DNA from 2 places in the Mesorhizobium sp. HAY1-8B genome. Region 1 is predicted to be linked to the other one. Evidence: predicted binding sites of a transcription regulator. Region 1 holds the regulator's gene; the other holds the start of a gene.
What was found. Region 1 encodes PhoB, which activates phosphate uptake and scavenging genes when phosphate is short. Its sites were predicted from a motif close to TGTCATNNANCTGTCAT; they were not measured.

Region 1 (9,429 bases):
ATTGTCGGCCAAGGCGAGCGTCTGGTAGATCGTCTCGATGCCGTATCTCTTGGCGTCGCGCGGGTTGGAGATCGAAGCCTCCTCGCCATTGACGAAGATCTGTCCGGCGTCGCGCTTATAGGCGCCCGACAGGATCTTGATCAGCGTCGACTTGCCGGCGCCGTTGTGGCCGAGGAGCGCCACGACCTCGCCCGGGAAAAGATCGATCGAGGCGTCGTCGACGGCCCGGATGCCGCCAAAGGCGATCGAGATGTTGCGCATGTCGATCAGCGGCGTGCCGGCGGCGGGAGAGGTTTTGTCAGCCATGATCTTTCTCCCCCTAAACCCGTTTGCGATAGACGGTGTCGAGCCACACGGCGATGACCAGCACGGCGCCGACGACGATGCTCTGCAACGGCGAGTCGACGCCAAGCAACACCATGCCGGACTGCAGCGACTGCATCAGCAGTGCTCCGAGCATGGCGCCGATGATCGTTCCGGAGCCGCCGGCCAGCGACGTGCCACCGATGACGGCGGCGGCGATGACAAGCAGCTCGTCCAATGTGCCAAGCACGTTGGTCGACGAGTTCTGCCGGGCAGACGAGATCGCGGCGGCGATCATGGCCAGCACGCCCATGATCATGAACACCTTCATGGTGATCCAGCGTGTATTGATGCCCGCCAGGTTGGCGGCCTCCGGATTGCCGCCGATGGCAAAGACATAGCGGCCGAAACGGGTGCGGTTGGTGATGAAGGTCATGATCAGCCCGACGGCGATCGCCATCAGCACCGGGATGGCAATGCCGTGGGCGATGAACAGGCCACCCTCGGGCACGGTGATGTTGTTGGCGGCGGCGTATCTGTTCACGATGCCGATGGGCCAGGGATAGGAATTGGCCAGCCACACCGCGCCCATGATGACGGCGCAGGTGACGGTGCCAAGCAGCGCCTCGGCCCAGACCGGGCGCAACGGGAAGCGGAAGCGCTTGCGCTGCACCCGCCCATTGAACAGTGCAAACACGACGGCGAGGCAGGCGACGATGCCGACGATCCAGCTCCAGGTGGCACCGATCGATCCGGCCGGGCCGCCGCCCATCAGCTGGAACGTGGCGTCGAGCGGTGCCACGGTCTGGCCGCTGGTGACCCACCAGGCGGCACCGCGCCAGACCAGTAGGCCGCCCAGCGTGACGATGAAGGCCGGCACTTCGAGATAGGCGATGATGAAGCCCTGGAAAGCGCCGATCAGCAGCCCGAGCGCCAGCCCGATGACCAGTGCTAGAACCCAGATCCAAGGATTGCCGAGTTCAAGCCCGACGAACCGGACCAGGAAATGCACCTGGGCGAAGCCCATGACCATGCCGATCAGACCCTCGGCAGAGCCGACGGACAGGTCGATATTGCGCATGACGATGACCAGCACCATGCCGCAGGCCATGATCGCGACAGCGGAAGTCTGCACCGACAGGTTCCACAGATTGCGCGGAGTGAGAAAGGTGCGGCTGTCGAAATCGAGGGGATTGACGCCCAGACGCAGACTCGAAATCACGTGCAGCCCGACCCAGATCAGCAACAGGGCACCGATCATGCCGAGCATGCGGGTGTCGATCTCGGTTGCCTTCAGGAACCGGGCGACCGCGCCAAGCTCCGACGCGCGCGCGGTGTCGGCCTGCGGGCTGGACGTCGTGTCGGTCATGATTCCTCCCACCGGCCGGCCATCCGGCGCGGAGCCGGAACGCAGCCTAGAAGCTATCCGCCTGATGCGGAAACACAAATCTTTTTGAGAAAACGCCGCGGCTTTTGGGCCGCGGCGTCGATGACGAACCGTGCTGCGCCGTTCTAGTTGCAGGCCGCGACGCTGCCGGCGGCGACGCCCGCGCAGACTTCATCCTTCTTGATCCAGCCGGCATCGATGACGAGATTGAGATTGTCCTTGGTGATGGCGACAGGGGTCAGGAACAGCGACTTGACGGTGTTGCCGCCGGGGGTCGTGAAATCCTTCACGCCGGCGATGTCGGTCATCTTCTTGCCGTCAGCCAGCTGCGAGGCGATCTCGGCGGCATTCTTGCCGAGCTCGCGCGCGTCCTTCCACACCGACACCGTCTGGGTGCCGAGCGCGATGCGGTTCAGCGCGGCATGATCGCCGTCCTGGCCCGACACCGGCACGGTGCCGGCAAGGCCTTGCGCCGTCAGCGCCGCGACGACACCGCCTGCGGTGCCGTCATTGGCGGCGACCACGGCATCGACCTTGTTGTCGTTGGCGGTCAGGAACTGTTCCATGTTCTTCTGGGCGTTGGCGGGCAGCCAGCCGTCCGTATAGGCCTCGCCGACATTCTTGATCTTGCCGCTGTCGATGGCCGCCTTGAGCACTTCCATCGAGCCCGAGAACAGGAAATCGGCGTTCGGATCGGCACCCGAGCCCTTGATGAAGACATAGTTGCCTTCCGGCTTGACCTTGAACACTGCGCTGGCCTGCAAGCGGCCGACTTCCTTGTTGTCGAAGGTCAGGTAGAAGACGTCCTTGTTCTCGATCAGGCGGTCATAGCCGACGACCGGAATGCCTTCGTCCAGTGCCTTCTGCACCGCCGGGCCGATCGCCGAAGCATCCTGCGCCAGGATGATCAGCGAATTGGCGCCCTGCGAGATCAGGCTCTCGACATCGGTAAGCTGCTTGCCGGGATTGGACTGCGCATCGGCGGAAATGTACTTGTCGCCGGCGGCCTCGATCGCCTTCTTCATAGCGGCCTCGTCGGTCTTCCAGCGCTCTTCCTGGAAGTTCGACCACGAAACGCCGATAACCTTGTCCTTCGCCTGCGCGACCGACGCAAGCGTCAGCGACATGGCGACACCCGCCAGGATGGCGGCCGTGAATCTCTTCATGATATCCTCCCTGCGCCGCGTATGGCGCGACCAAACTGACCCAAAGGCCGGCACAGAGGCTCTATTTTTTCGAGCCTCAAAAAAAATACTGATCCATCGTCGGAACGCTGTCAACATCGATTCTGATGGATCTTGAGGTGTCGCGGACTTTTTTCGAGCCCCGCAATAAATAAATGACAGCACCAGCCGCTTCTGCCAGTATTTGCCCCAGTTGCCGGCAGTGTTCGAGGGGCAGGAAGAACCGCGGCGACCGGGAGGATGTGGGAAAGTATGTCGGTCGGAATCCGCCACGACGATCTGCGCCGGCGCAACCGCGCCATGGTGATTGCGGCCGTGCGCCGGGCCGGCCAACCCTCGCGCACCGAGATCGCCGCGACCACCGGCCTCAGCCATTCGACCATATCGGCGATCTCTTCCGACCTGATCGGCGAAGGCATCCTGGCCGAGGGCAAGCCGAGCGAGGCCGGTACGCTCAAACGCGGCAGGCCACAGGTCGGCCTCGGCCTCAACCCGGAGGCCGCGGCCATCATGACCGTCGTGCTGTCGCTGAATTTCCTGTCCGTCGCCGTCATCGACTATGCCGGCCAGGTGATATCAGAGGAACAGCGCCGGCTGGACACGCTGACCATGTCGCGCGAGGCGCTGATCGGTGAATGCGTCGCCATTGTACGGCGCCGCCTCGAGGATCCCGATATCGACGTGCGCAGCGTCGCCCGCATCGCACTGGCGATCCAGGGCATAACCGACACCAAGGCCAGGGCCATGCTGTGGTCGCCGATCACACCGCAGACCGACATCGCCTTCGCCGACATACTGGAAGCCGAGTTCGGCATCCCGGCCACCATGGAGAACGACTGCAACATGATGGCGGTGGCGCTGCGCTGGCGCGACCCCGAACGCTACCGCGACGACTTCATCGCCATCCTTTTGTCGCACGGCATCGGCATGGGCCTGGTGCTGAAGGGCGAACTGTTCACCGGCACCCATTCGTCGGGTGGCGAGTTCGGCCACATGATCCATCGGCCAGGCGGCGCGCTCTGCCGCTGCGGGCGGCGCGGCTGCGTCGAGGCCTATGCCGGCAACTACGCCATCTGGCGCAATGCCAGGCAGCTTGGCGAGGACACCGAACCGGTCGCCGACGTCAGCGACACGCAGATGCGGGCACTGGCGACGACGGCACGGGAACGGGCCGGGCCCGAGCGCGAAGCCTATCGCAAGGCCGGCGAAGCACTGGGTTATGGCCTCGGCAGCCTGTTCGCGCTGATCGATCCCGCACCCGTGGCCATGGTCGGCGTCAGCGCCGCCGCCTTCGACCTGATCGAGCCGGCATTGCGCGAGGCGATCGCCCAGACCGCCGGCGGCCAGCACTCGAAATCGATTTCGTTCGACACCGAACCGAACGAACTCCCCCTGATCCGCGAGGGCTGCGCCATGCGCGCACTGACCTTCGTCGATCAGGAGATCTTCGCGCCGGGCGTGCAGGCAAGAGGGAGTGCTGGAAAGAGCGTTGCCTGAAACCCGCGCGGAACCCCTTGGACTTCTGGAAAGGCACGGCCGGGCGCCGTGACTGCGCGTCTCAACCGCTTGACTGAGCGTCCCAAGCCATCGACGGCTTCGGCAATCGCGACATCCATGCCGTGTGATCGGAGCGACGCCGACGCAGGAGACAGTGGAAAGTTCGACACCGGTGCAGATGCGCAAACCCGACAGCACGCTCGACATGGCAACGGCACGGCGAATTGAATGGCCATTTCCGCGAGGCGAGGAATGTTTCGCCACGTGGACTTCCGTTGTCGCGGCATCATCTTTGCTGGTATTCGCGGGCGTATTGATGTTTGCCGTTATTATCTTTCGCACTCGCGCCGGCTGAGCGCTCCTTTAATCCTCGCGGATCGCGTAGCCTGCCCCACGGATGGTGCGGATGACGTCGGGCATGCGGCCATTGTTGACCGCCTTGCGCAGGCGGCCGACATGCACGTCCACGGTGCGTTCGTCGATATAAATCGTCTCACCCCAGACATTGTCGAGCAACTGGCTGCGCGAGAACACGCGGCCGGGATGGCGCATCATGAATTCCAGAAGGCGGAATTCGGTCGGCCCGAGCCGGATCTCGCTCTTCTTGCGGTAGACCCGATGCGATTCACGGTCGAGCACGATGTCGCCGACCTTGAGCACGCTGGACAGCACTTCGGGCTTGGCGCGGCGCAGCAGCGCCTTGACGCGCGCCATGAATTCCGGCGTCGAGAACGGCTTGACCAGATAATCGTCGGCACCGGTCGAAAGGCCACGCACGCGGTCGCTCTCCTCGCCGCGCGCCGTCAGCATGATGATCGGCAGCCGTTCGGTCTCGGGCCGCATTCTTAGCCGGCGACAGAGTTCGATACCGGACACCGCCGGCACCATCCAGTCGAGCACCAGAAGATCGGGCACGTTTTCCTGCAGCCGGATTTCGGCTTCATCGCCGCGGGTTACCACCTCGACCTGATAGCCTTCCGATTCCAGATTGTAGCGGAGGAGCACGCCGAGCGGCTCCTCGTCCTCCACCACCATGATGCGTGGTGCGATCATTGACTGGTCACCTCTAAAGCAATCCCGGGAAAAATATGTAACGGTTTTCCATCCTGAATTGCGTGAAACAAAGAGATAGAGCGGTTCGGCGTTTCCGCGAAACGATGAACCGCTCCAACGCTCAAGCCGCCGGCGCCGACATCGCCGTCTCGTCCTGTTTGGGGCGGTTGGCGGGCAGTTGCGTGCCGGTCAGGACATAGTACGCGTTCTCGGCGATGTTGGTCACATGGTCGCCGATGCGTTCGAGATTCTTGGCGCAGAACAACAGATGCGTGCAAGCGGTGATGTTGCGCGGATCCTCCATCATGTAGGTCAGCAGCTCGCGGAACACCGAGGTGTATTTGACGTCGATGCGTTCGTCGTCGGCGCGCAGCTTCGCAAGCGCGGCGGCATCGCGCGCCGCATACTCCTCGATCACGCCCTGCACCTGGATCAGCACCAGCTGCGCCATGGCGTCGATGGAATGCGACAGGTCGCGCGGCGTTGCGGTGAGACCGACGGTGCCGACGCGCTTGGCGATGTTCTTGGCAAGGTCGCCAATGCGTTCGAGGTCGCCAGCCATGCGGATCGACCCGACGACATGGCGCAGATCGTCTGCCATCGGCTGGCGCTTGGCGATCAGCGTGATGGCGCGATCGTCGAGTTCGCGCTGGCGCGCATCCATGATGGCGTCGTCGGAAACCACGCGCTGTGCCAGCGCGTTGTCGGAATTCAGCAGTGCCTTGGTGGCGCCGCCGACCATCGAGCCGGCGAGATCGCCCATGTCGCTGATCAGCCTGCTGATCTGTCCGAGATCCTCGTCGAAGGCTGCGACTGTGTGTTCGGCCATGATCCTGGTCCTCGTAATGCGTGCGATCAGCCGAAGCGGCCGGTGATGTAGTCTTGCGTGCGCTTCTCGCGAGGCGACGTGAAGATCTTCTCGGTGCGGTCGAACTCGACCAGTTCGCCCAGATACATGAAGGCGGTCTGCTTCGAGACGCGCGCCGCCTGCTGCATGTTGTGGGTGACGATGACGATCGTGTAGTCGGCCTGCAGCTCGTCGATCAGTTCCTCGATCTTGGCGGTCGACAGCGGATCGAGCGCGGAGGCCGGCTCATCGAGCAGGATGACCTCCGGCTTCACCGCCACCGTGCGGGCGATGCACAGCCGCTGCTGCTGGCCGCCCGACAGGCTGAGGCCGCTGGCATTGAGCTTGTCCTTGACCTCGGTCCACAAAGCGGCGCGCTTCAGCGCCTGCTCGACACGGCCGTCCATCTCGGCCTTGCTGATCTTCTCATAGAGCCTGACGCCAAAGGCGATGTTCTCGTAGATCGACATCGGGAACGGCGTCGGCTTCTGGAACACCATGCCGATCTTGGTGCGCAGCAGGTTGAGGTCCTGCGAGCGGTCGAGAATGTTCTGGCCGTCGAGCAGCACCTGGCCCTCGGCGGTCTGCTTGGGGTAGAGTTCGTAGATGCGGTTGAAGACGCGCAGCAGCGTCGACTTTCCGCAGCCGGAAGGGCCGATGAAGGCGGTGACGCTGCGCTCAGGCAGCGACAGCGTGATATCCTTCAGCGCCTTCGATTGGCCGTAGTAGAAGTTGAGGTTCTTGACCTCGATCTTGGCCTTGGCCGCCGCCTCGGCGGCGATCGTCATGTCTGGAGACAACATCTGGCTCATTTGTCCTCTCTGCGTCCGGTCAGGCTGCGCGCAAAGATGCTGAGCGCGAGAACCGTCAATGTGATTATGAGTGCGCCGGTCCAGGCCAGCTGCTGCCATTCCTCGTAGGGACTGAGAGCGAACTGGAAGATGGTGACTGGCAGGCTGGCCATCGGAGCGTTGAGATTGCTGGACCAGAACTGGTTGTTCAGCGCCGTGAAAAGAAGGGGTGCGGTCTCGCCGGAGATGCGGGCGATAGCCAGCAATATGCCGGTGACGATGCCCGAAAGTGCCGCGCGATAGGCAACCGAACGGATGACCACCCAGCGCGGCGCGCCGATCGCGGTGCCGGCTTCGCGCAACGCGTTCGGCACCAGATTGAGCATGTCCTCGGTGGTGCGCACGACGACCGGGATGACCAGGATGGCCAGCGCGACGGCACCGGCGATCGCCGAGAAATGCCCCATCGGCCGCACCATCAGCTCATAGACGAACAGGCCGATGATGATCGATGGCGCCGACAGAAGGATGTCGTTGATGAAGCGCACCACGGTAGTGAGCTTCGAGAAGCGGCCGTACTCGGCCATATAAGTGCCCGCCAGCACGCCGATCGGCGTGCCGACAATAACGGCGATGACCGTCATCACCACGCTGCCGTAGATGGCATTGAGCAGGCCGCCGGCGTCGCCGGGTGGCGGCGTCATTTCCGTGAAGACCGAAAGATTGACGCCCGCGAGGCCCTTGTAGAGCAGAGCGCCGAGGATGAGCGCCAGCCAGGCCAAGCCGATGCCGGCGGCGACGACGCACAGCGTCATCATCACGCCATTCTTGCGCTTGCGGCTGTGGTGAAGCGATGCGGCTATCGACATCGGTCAGGCTCCCGTGCGGGCATCGATGCGCATCAGCATATAGCGTGCGATGGCAAGGATCAGGAAGGTGATAACGAACAGGATCAGGCCGAGCGCGACCAGCGAGGAGGTGTAGAGATCGCCGACGGCTTCGGTGAATTCGTTGGCGATGGTCGCCGAGATGGTCGTTGCCGGCGCGAACAGCGAAGTGCTGATGCGGTGGGCGTTGCCGATGACGAAGGTCACCGCCATTGTTTCACCAAGCGCGCGGCCGAGAGCCAGCATAACGCCGCCCATGATGCCGATGCGCGTGTAGGGAATGACGACCCGGCGCGTGACCTCCCAGGTCGTGCAGCCGATCCCATAGGCCGATTCCTTCAGCACAGACGGCACCGTATCGAACACGTCCTTGGTGATCGAGGTGATGAAAGGCAGGATCATGATGGCCAGGATCATCGCCGAGGTCAGCAGGCCGATGCCATAAGGGGGGCCGGCGAACAGGCTGTTGAGGCCCGGAATACCGTGGAACACGCTGATGATGAAAGGCTGCACGGCCGTCTGCAGGAACGGTGCCAGCACGAACAGGCCCCAGATACCGTAGATGATCGAAGGGATGCCGGCCAGCAATTCCACCGCCATGCCGATCGGGCGCCGAAGCGGGCGCGGGCAGAGCTCGGTGAGGAAGATGGCGATGCCGATGCCGAGCGGCACGGCGATCAGGATGGCGATCGCCGAGGTGATGATGGTGCCGTAGATCGGGGCCAGAGCACCGAACTTCTCCGTCACCGGGTTCCAGCTTTCGCTGGTCAGGAAGGAAAAGCCGAAAGTCGACAGGGCTTGCCAGGAGCCGGCAAACAGCGAGATCGCGACCCCGCCAAGCAGGACCAGCACCAATATCGCGGCGGCGCGGGTTGTCGCGTGGAAGATTGAGTCGGTCAGCGCGAACCGTCGAACGATGGCATCGCGGGAACCTCTGACGGCTGGCAAGGCTTCCTGGACAGCGCTCATGTCAAGCTCGGCTCTTTCAGGTTGAAGGGAAAGGAGCGCCACGGTCGCGGCGCTCCTTTGGAAGATGTTACTCGCCGGCGTAGACGGGCTTGCCGCCGGCCTGGATGTCGGCCTTCCACGAAGCCTTGATCAGGTCGACGACGCTGTCGGGGATCGAGACATAGTCGAGCGCCTTGGCGGTTTCCTTGCCGTCCTTGTAGGCCCAGGCAAAGAACTTCAGGGCGTCGCCGGTGGCGGCTGCGTCGTCCGGAGCCTTGTGGATCAGAACCCAGGTGGAAGCCGCGATCGGCCAGGTGGTGTCGCCCGGCTCGTTGGTGATGATGACGTTGAAGTTCTTGGCACCCTTCCAATCGGCATTCGAAGCTGCCGCACCGAAGGATTCGAGCGACGGCTCGACGACCTTGCCGGCAGCATTCAGCATTTTGGAATAGGACAGGTTGTTCTGCGACGCATAGGCGTATTCGACGTAGCCGATGCCGCCGTCGGTCTGCTTGACGGTGTTGGCAACGCC
Region 2 (9,429 bases), 6.6 Mb from region 1:
AAGGTGCCGTTCGCGCCACCGGCCAAGTGCTGGTCGACCCTTTGCCGCATATGCTGCGGCTCGGTTTCGACGAGTTCGAGATCTCGAATCCCGTGCTGCTGAAACGCCTGGAAGAAGGCCGCACCGGCGGGCTGGGCCTTTATTATCAGCCAACCGCGGTGCCGGAGCCCAAGGGCCCGAAATATTCCTGGCGGCGCCTTCGCAACAGCTGACGTTGGGGTAATTCCACACATCTTTACATAGGCCGTAATCGAGCTTTCTCTTGGTCATCCGGACGGAAACATCCGCTGGGTGCGAGGGAGGACGTCATGGATTTCGACTATGTCATCGCCGGTGGTGGGTCCGCCGGCTGCACGCTTGCCGCGCGGCTGTCCGAAGATCCATCGAAAACGGTCTGCCTGATCGAGGCCGGCGGCGCGGGCAGCAACCTTCTTGTCCGCGCGCCGGCAGGCATCATCGCCTTGTTGCCGGGCCGGCCGAAGATCAACAACTGGGCGTTCGAGACGGTGCCGCAGCAGGGGCTTGGCGGCCGCAAGGGCTACCAGCCGCGCGGCAAGGCGCTGGGCGGATCCAGCGCCATCAATGCCATGCTCTATACGCGCGGGCACCGCGGCGACTATGACGAATGGGCCGACCTCGGCTGCGACGGCTGGTCATGGGACGAGGTGCTGCCCTATTTCCGGCGGGCCGAAGGCAATCAACGCGGCGCTGATGCCCTGCATGGTGGTGACGGCCCGCTGCGTGTTGCCGAGCAGCAAGAGCCACGCCCGCTCTCCCGGGCCTTTGTCGAGGCCTGCGGCGAAAACCAGATCCGCCGCAACGATGATTTCAACGGGGTCGAACAGGAAGGTGCCGGACTTTATCAGGTGACGCAATTCTGGGGCGAACGCCGCAATGGCGAGCGCTGCTCGGCGGCCGCTGCCTATCTGCAGCCGGCCATGAACAGGTCGAACCTTACCGTCATCACTGGAGCGCATGCCACGGCGCTCATCCTCGACGGCAAGCGCGCCACCGGCGTGCGGTATCGAGCGGGGAAGAGCGAAGCCGTCGCGAAAGCCAGGCGCGAGGTGATCGTCTGTGGTGGCGCCTTCGGTTCACCTCAGCTCTTGTTGCTGTCGGGCATTGGCCCGGCTGCCGAGCTTGCCATGCACGGTATTCCGGTCATCCATGAACTGCCCGGTGTTGGCAAGAACCTGCAAGACCACCTCGATTTCATCATGGGCTGGACGTCCAAGGATGCCGACATGATGGGCATCGGCCTGCGCGGCCTACCTGGCCTGCTGCGGCACATTCTGCGCTGGCGGAAAGATGGGGGCGGGATGATCGCCACGCCCTATGCCGAAGGCGGCGCCTTCCTCAAATCCGATCCGGCGATAGAACGGCCCGACCTGCAACTGCATTTCTGTATCGCGATCGTCGATGATCATGGCCGCAAGCTGCATATGGGATATGGCTTTTCCTGCCATGTCTGCGTGCTGCGGCCGCATTCGCGCGGTGAGGTGGGGCTGTCGACTCATGATCCCATGGCACCGCCGCGCATCGATCCGCGCTTTCTTTCGGACGAACGCGACGCCGAGCTTTTGCTCAAGGGGGCCAGGATGATGCGCGGTATCCTGGAGGCACCGGCGCTGGCCAGATATCGCCACAAGGAAATCTACACCGCCGGTGTTTCGAGCGACGCGGAGTTGATGTCCCACATCCGTGCCCGCGCCGACACGATCTATCACCCGGCCGGCTCTTGCAAGATGGGCGTCGACGAGATGGCGGTGGTCGATCCGCAATTGCGGGTGCGCGGACTACAGGGGTTGCGGGTCGTCGACGCCTCGGTGATGCCGACGCTGATCGGCGGCAACACCAACGCGCCGACTATCATGATCGCTGAAAAAGCGGCGGATATGATCAGAGCAGCCGCTTGACTCCGGTCTTGCCCGACCCGTGATACTGCTTTTGTGCGCCATGAAGGGCCGCTCCGCCTCCGGGAAAGAAAATTGGTCGTACCAATTGTGCGATTTGCGCTTTTCCTTTTGTCGTCCTGCCCTTAGGATAAGTCTATTATTTCGCGGCCCGAAATAAATAAGGCTACAAGGGAGGAACCGGGAATGGCTGGCAAGAAAATATTGATGCTCGTTGGCGAGTTCAGCGAGGAGTATGAGATCTTCGTCTTTGAACAGGCCATGCATGCCGTCGGCCACACCGTGCATGTCGTCTGTCCGGACAAGAAGGCCGGCGATGTGCTGAAGACTTCGCTGCATGACTTCGAGGGCCACCAGACCTACACGGAAAAGCCCGGCCACGACTACATCCTCAACAAGACGTTTTCCGAGGTGGATCCGGCCAAGTACGATGCTGTCTACGCAGCGGGCGGACGCGGTCCCGAATACATCCGCATCGACAAGCGCGTGCAGGCGCTGGTGCGGCATTTCCACGAGGCCGGCAAACCGATCTTCACCATCTGCCATGGCGTGCAGATCCTGATTGCTGTCGACGGTGTGGTGCGGGGCAGGGAAGTCGCGGCACTGCACTATTGTGAGCCGGAGGTGACGCTGGCCGGCGGCATTTACATCGATGTCGCGCCGACCGGTGCCCATGTCGATGGCAATCTCGTTTCAGCCAAGGGCTGGCCGGGCCTGTCCAACTTCATCCGCGAATGCTTGAAGGTGCTGGGCACCGAGATCCGCCACGGCGAGATCCTGATGCGCGACGAGCGCCAAGCAGCCTGATCAGGCAATCGACCGCCGCGCGCCGTCGCGTGGCGGTCCTGCTATTTCTGGCTATTTTCTGGTTTTGACGCTATTCCCAAGGGAAAGCGGCCACGGGAAAACCGTTTCACACTTTCCTGGAATTGTTTAGGCAGAGGCTCGGGCCTCACGGAACGACACCAGTTTGCGGCGGTTTTCGTCCCACAATGCCAGTTTGACGCAGCGCAGGCTGTCGAGCAGCGTGACGCGGCCAATGCCGCGCAGTTCCGGATAATCCCGCAAAACTTCCTGCAGTCGGTAGCCCGGCACCTTGGCTGAGAGGTGATGGACGTGGTGGACGCCGATATTGCCGGTGAACCAGTTCAGCACCGGCGGCAGGTCGTAATAGGACGAGCCATGCAGGGCGGCATGCTGGAATTCCCAATCGTCATCCTTTGCCCATTCCGTCTCCTCGAACTGGTGCTGGACATAGAACAGCCAGATGCCGGCCGAGCCGGCGAGAACGACGATCGGCAGATGGACCACCAGGAACGCACCGGGGCCGAAGGCCCAGATAAGCAGGGCCGCCGCAAGCGCGATGGCGAGATTGGTGGTCATGGATGATACCCAGGGCGTCAAGCCGCCGCGCATCATGCCGACAGGCAGCCTCTGCGAAAAGATGAACAGCCAGATCGGTCCCAGACCGAACATCACCAGCGGGTGACGATAGAGACGATAGCCAAGGCGCCCGCGCCAGGACAATCGGCGGTATTCGGCAACGGTCAGCGTCAGGATGTCGCCCATGCCGCGCTCGTCGAGATTGCCAGCGCTGGCATGATGGGTCGCGTGGGCGCGCCGCCAGCAATCGTAGGGCGTCAGCGTCAGGACGCCGAGCGCGCGGCCGATCCAGTCGTCAGCATAGCGGTTGGCGAAGAAGGAGCCATGGCCGCAATCGTGCTGGATCATGAAGATACGCACCAGGAACCCGGCCGCCGGAAGGATCAGGATCAGCCCCCACCAATGGCCGTAGGCATAAGCGGCCGCGGACATGGCCCAGAGCGTGGCGAAAGGAATGAGGGTGATCGCGAGTTCGATGGCGCTGCGCCGCCGGTCCGGCTTCTTGTAGCGCGCCAGGATCTTCAGCCAGGCCCGCTTGCTGTTGGCGGCCGCGTCGGGGGAAATCATGTTCATCAGGAAGCATAGACGGAAGCGCTCCCCTCCCGCAAGATGACAATCACGCGAAATTACTGTGTGTAATTGTCGCGCGACATACCATCCCGGCATGGTTCTTTCAAATTCCGCAACGCCGGGAGACTGGGGCAGGTGGCTATCGGCGGCCGCCACCAAGGCTGTTTCTCTCCAGCCGGTCCAGCCGGTCAAGCAACTCGCTAAATCGGCTAGGAATGTCGGCTTCGGTGCGAAAAGCCGGCAAGGTGCGCAGAAAGCGTGTCATCGCCTCGGCACCGAACTGGCGCCTGACTTCGGTGGCGAGCTTTTCTCCTTTTTCTGCCTTGTCGCGAGTCATCATTTCAAAATCCTGTGTCGGCTTCGAAACTCCTCCAGCAAGGGAATGGTTCCCGCATCACGCCTCTGTGGCAAGCGAAGCCGGCAGGTAAGGTAAAGTTTGAATTAAAATCGAAGTAATGCGATTGGTCACGGTTCAGGCCGGTCCGGTGGCTTACCCCTTGATTTTTGGCCGCCAAACCTCGATATCGGGCACAAAATCCATACCATTCGAGATGACGGGAAACGGCGATGAGCGACCAGGCAAAAGACGAACGCGCGCCCAGTGAAGTCGAGGCGGCAGAGGCCAATGCCAAGCGCACTGAAGGCAGTATCGACGGCGATTACGAAGCGCTTGTGCGGCTGCTGAAGGAAAATGAAGAGCTCAAGGACCGCGCGCTGCGCGTCGCGGCCGAGATGGAGAATCTGCGCCGCCGCACCGCACGCGACGTGCACGACGCGCGCACCTATGCGGTTGCGAATTTCGCCCGCGACATGCTGTCGGTGTCGGACAATCTGCGCCGCGCACTGGACGCCATTCCCGCCGAGGCCAAGGCGTCAGGTGACGCCGGCTTCAAGGCGCTCATCGAAGGCGTCGACCTGACCGAGCGCGCCATGCTGTCGGCGCTGGAACGGCACGGGGTCAAGAAACTCGCGCCTGAAGGCGAGAAATTCGATCCCAATTTCCACCAGGCAATGTTCGAAGTGCCCAATCCCGACGTTCCGGCCAACACGGTGGTCCAGGTCGTGCAGCCGGGCTATTCGATCGGCGAACGGGTGCTGCGCCCGGCCATGGTCGGCGTCGCCAAAGGCGGCCCGAAAATCGCCGCCGAGGCGCCGGTCGAGCCGGGGCCGGTGAATGAGCAGGCGGAGAAAGATGCTTAGTAAAGGCCGTAGAGCAGTAGGGCAGGGAACACTGGGGGGCCGTATCAATCGTCTGGCTTCGTGTTATCTATAATACATACTGTGCCCTATTCCCTTACTCCCTACTGCCTCAGCCATGTATCCCATCGCCCTTCTCGACTATGCCGGCGTTGCCGTTTTCGCGGCGACCGGGGCGTTGGCTGCGTCGCGCAAGCAACTCGACATTATCGGTTTCCTGTTCCTGGCCAGCGTCACCGGCATTGGGGGCGGCACGTTTCGCGACCTCATCCTCAATGTGCCGGTCTTCTGGGTGGGAAATCGTGACTATGTACTCATCTGCGCTGTCGTTGCGGTCTTGGTCTTCTTCACCGGGCACCGTGTCGAATCCCGCTACAAGCTGCTGCTGTGGCTCGACGCCATCGGGCTGGCCGCCTTTTCGGTGATGGGCGCGGCGAGAGGCCTGGCAATCACCGGTTCGCCTGTGGTTTCGATCATCACCGGTATGCTGACCGCGACCTTTGGCGGCATATTGCGCGATCTCCTGGCCGGTGAGCCTTCCGTGCTGCTGCGGCCGGAAATCTACGTCACGGCGGCCTTGGCCGGCGCCGCCATCTTCACTCTGGGCGATGTCGCCGGATTGCCGCAGATTGTTTCGGGGTTGGCCGGCTTTGTCGTGGCGCTTGCCGTGCGCGGTGGCGCGCTGCGTTTTGGCTGGTCGTTTCCGTCGTACAGGAGCCGGCCGGGAAGGCGGCCGGAGGATATTCCGTGAAAAGGAAACGAGTAGAGAATAGGGAGCAGCCAATAGGGATGACAGCCCGCAGGATTGCGGCGTAGCTCTCGCTATTCGCTATGCCGCGAAACGCTGCGCTTCTCCGCCATAGTAGTTGACGTAGCGGGCGCCGATCTCCTTGACCGGCATAACCACGAACACGTCAACCGTCGAGAATTCACGGTCGACGACGCAGCCGTCGCCGATGCGGGCGCCGACCCTCAGATAGCCCTTGACCAGAGGCGGCATCGCCGCGATCGCCGCCTTGGCGCTGACCGCCTCGATCGGCATCAGGTCCATGGAGCAATAGCGCCCGGATACCGCGCGCACATCCCAGGCCGAGTTGGTGCGGCAGTGATGGGCGAGATAGGTGAGCGCCTCGGCGTGTGCGGCCGGCACTGTGCCGTGGAAGGAAGCGCAGCCGGTCATCACGCCGATTTCGTAGTGATTGATGTAGGCCCAGATGCCTTGCCACAGCGCCTCGATGGTGCGCTTCGAGCGGTATTCAGGCAAAACACAGGAACGGCCGAGTTCGAGAAAACGCTGGCCGGGGTGGCGGGCGATGAGCTTGGTCAGCTCGAATTCGCCTTCGGAATAAAAGCCTCCGGCAGCGGCCGCGATTTCTTGCCGCAGCAGCCGGTAGGTGCCGACGATGCGGCGATGCTCGGGGCCGGAAATCGAGTTGTCGAAGACAAGCAGATGATCGCAGAGCGGATCGAACCGATCCGCGTCACGGCGGTCCTGCGCCTGGAACAGATCCTTCCTAGCGCCAAGCTCATCATAGAAGACCCGATAGCGCACTTCCTGCGCGGCCGCGATCTCGGCCTCGTTGCGGGCAAGCCGCACTTCGAGATTGCCGATACGGCCGAGCGCTGCGCCTTTTATGACGGAATCGACATTACGTCCGGCAAGCAAGGCGCTGCTGGCGTTCGGCCGAGTGTCACATTCCGGCATAACTGTATGCACGAGTGATTCTCCTTCGAGCCATCCCTCTTGGCACGGGGATACGGTGTAGGTGCAACAGGATTGTGACAGTACCGTGATACGGCGTCGCGGGCAATACTTCGTCGGCTGGCGAAAACGGTCAACCGGCTACGTTAGATGAGAAGACATGAAGCGTATCGCGTCCACGCGGGGCGCGGCGACGCGCTTCATGCTCCCTGTTTCCATGCATGTCCTCCCAGCGAAACCAGGGGTCACTTTTGGTTGACATGCATTGGCCGCGCGCCAGAAAACCGGTTCAAGCGGCGACCTGGCCCTCGACGGCGTTGACCAGCGCATCGGGGTCGAGCGGCTTGGTGACAAAGCCGCTGGCGCCGTGGGCGAGCACCGCATGGCGGGTCTTTTCCTGGCTGTCGGCCGACAGCACCATGATCGGCACCGGCGGGACCGACGTTTCCTCCTCATGGCGGCGTATCGCGGCAATCGCGTCCAGCCCATCCATGACAGGCATGTGCAGGTCCATCAGCACCACGTCGAAGCGATGCTTGTGCCCGGCGCTGGTGACGGCCTCGACGGCGGCCTTGCCATTGCCGACCACCTTGACGCGGTGTCCTGCCTTCAACAGCGTGGCGCGGGCCAGCATGGCATTGATGTCGTTGTCCTCGGCGATTAGCACGGACAGGCCCTGCTGTCGGTCAATCGGGGTGCGAAGCGCCGGGGCGCGGCACTTTTTCGGCTGTGGCTGCGCAAGCGCCGGTGCATGGCTGGTCAAAAGGACACGCAAAAGTGTTCCTCCGCGCACCGGCCGGGCAAGGAACGTCGCGTAGCCACTGGCGCGGAACTCGCCAAGCATGCCGCGGTCCGTCGGCGCTATCAGCGTGACGGCTTCGCAATCGGAAAAGCCGCTTAGGCGCAGCCGCTTGAGCAGCCTCCCGTCGCTCTCTTCCATGGCCGCGTCGACCAGGAGCACGTCACAGCCGTCGGCCAGGGACGCGGCCTGCGCCACGGTGGCGGCGATACCGGCCGTACCGCCGTTGGCGCGGATGGTGCGGGCGATGGCGTCGGCCTCGACGGCGTTCCTGGACAGGATCACCGCATGCCTGCCGGCAAGCGCATCCTGCCGGCCCTGCGGCGCGTCGGTGGCTTCCGTGGCCGGGATTTCGAAGACGAAGTCCGACCCTTGGCCAAGCCGGCTGGAGACCGAAATCGTGCCGCCCATGGCAGTCACCAGGCGCTTGGAGATGGCAAGTCCCAGTCCCGCCCCGCCATGCGTGCGCGTCGAGGTGCCGTCCGCCTGCTCGAACTCCTCGAAAATGCGCTCCATGTCCTCGTCGCGCAGGCCGGGACCGGTATCGGCGATGGTGAAGCAGATGCGATCGCTGGTCTCGGTGCGGGCGCGCGCGATGCTGACCAGCACGCCGCCGCTGTCGGTGAACTTGATGGCGTTTCCGATGAGGTTGAGTAACACCTGCCTGACCCGGCCCGGGTCGGCGGTGATCATCTGCGGGACATCCGGCTCGACGTGACAGCCGAGGCCGATATCCTTGGCGAAGGCGCGCGCGGCGAGCAATTCGATAATGTTGTCGGCGATCTCGCGCACCGACATCGGCTGCGGTTCCGGATCGAAGCGACCGGCCTCGATCTTGGAATAGTCGAGCAGGTCCTCGATCAGGGCGAGCAAGGCACTGGCCGAGGTCGAGATGGCGCCGACATAGGTCTGCTGCTCCGGCGACAGGCTGGTGTCGGCGAGCAGCCTGGCCATGCCCATGATGCCGTTCATCGGCGTGCGGATTTCATGGCTGACGGTGGCGAGAAAGCGCGATTTCGCCTGGCTTGCGAATTCGGCTCTTTCGCGCGCGGTGATCAGCGAGGATTCGGCGCGCTTGCGGGCTGTGATGTCGCGAGCGATGGCGCGATGCGAAACCGCGCCGCTGTCCTTGTCGCGCACCGACAGTTCGATCCACGAGAACCAGCGCGATCCGCCCGGCGTGCGGATGGCGACATCGGTGGAGCTCAGGCACTCGTGATCGGAGAAGGCGGCATCGGGAACGATGCCGACCTCGATGCCGAGTTCGGCCAGGGTCTTGCCGGCAAGATCGCGATGATCCGCTTCGACGAGATCGGCGAACACCTTGTTGGCGTAGACGATATTGCCGTCGCGATCGCGATGGATGACGAGATCGCCAAGCGCGTCGATGAGACCGCGAAAGCGCTCCTCGCTTTCCTGCATTTCCCACATGCGGTCGGCCAGCGTCTCGATCTCGGCGCGGCTACGGGCGGTGGTCTCGTCCAGCAGCACCACGGTGCGATGGACACTGCGTCTGGCATGCAGATGCAGCGCAAGGCCGGCGAGGCCGGTTGCCAGCAATGCGAGGCTGATGAAGATCGGCGCCCCGGTCAGATGCGCAAGGCCGGCCAGTATCACGATGGCAACGAAGGTGAGCAGCGGCAGTCCTTCCCGCCTGGCCAATTGCTGCTCGGGCACCAGCGGCGGCGCGGCGATAAAGCGCCGCGCCGCCGGCGGCGCGGCAACCGCATCGACGTCGTCGCCCTTGCTTGCCTGCTGGCTGTCGGATTCCGCGATCATGCGAAACCCTTGCCAGACAGAGATTATGGAAAATTGCGGCGGATCGTTCGAATTTTAGCGGATAGGGCGTTTTTGCCCCGGTAGCG

Region 2: olsB (l-ornithine N(alpha)-acyltransferase) is a predicted target of PhoB. The motif match lies at 6,832-6,848, and genes of this name have one in related genera.

The regions. Positions count from the first base shown of each region.
Region 1 is NZ_CP200321.1:282,460-291,888, forward strand. Features, by position in the region: gene AC1VON_RS01380 (ATP-binding cassette domain-containing protein) at 1-306, opposite strand, end outside; gene AC1VON_RS01385 (sugar ABC transporter permease) at 320-1,672, opposite strand; gene xylF (D-xylose ABC transporter substrate-binding protein) at 1,816-2,856, opposite strand; gene AC1VON_RS01395 (ROK family protein) at 3,127-4,371, shown strand; gene AC1VON_RS01400 (hypothetical protein) at 4,526-4,726, shown strand; gene phoB (phosphate regulon transcriptional regulator PhoB) at 4,735-5,424, opposite strand; gene phoU (phosphate signaling complex protein PhoU) at 5,546-6,253, opposite strand; gene pstB (phosphate ABC transporter ATP-binding protein PstB) at 6,280-7,083, opposite strand; gene pstA (phosphate ABC transporter permease PstA) at 7,080-7,931, opposite strand; gene pstC (phosphate ABC transporter permease subunit PstC) at 7,935-8,918, opposite strand; gene pstS (phosphate ABC transporter substrate-binding protein PstS) at 8,986-9,429, opposite strand, start outside.
Region 2 is NZ_CP200321.1:6,860,367-6,869,795, reverse strand. Features, by position in the region: gene AC1VON_RS33040 (DUF934 domain-containing protein) at 1-212, shown strand, start outside; gene AC1VON_RS33035 (GMC family oxidoreductase) at 309-1,916, shown strand; gene AC1VON_RS33030 (DJ-1/PfpI family protein) at 2,100-2,720, shown strand; gene AC1VON_RS33025 (fatty acid desaturase) at 2,847-3,869, opposite strand; gene AC1VON_RS33020 (hypothetical protein) at 4,006-4,206, opposite strand; gene grpE (nucleotide exchange factor GrpE) at 4,434-5,066, shown strand; gene AC1VON_RS33010 (trimeric intracellular cation channel family protein) at 5,182-5,814, shown strand; gene olsB (l-ornithine N(alpha)-acyltransferase) at 5,893-6,780, opposite strand; gene AC1VON_RS33000 (PAS domain-containing hybrid sensor histidine kinase/response regulator) at 7,055-9,343, opposite strand.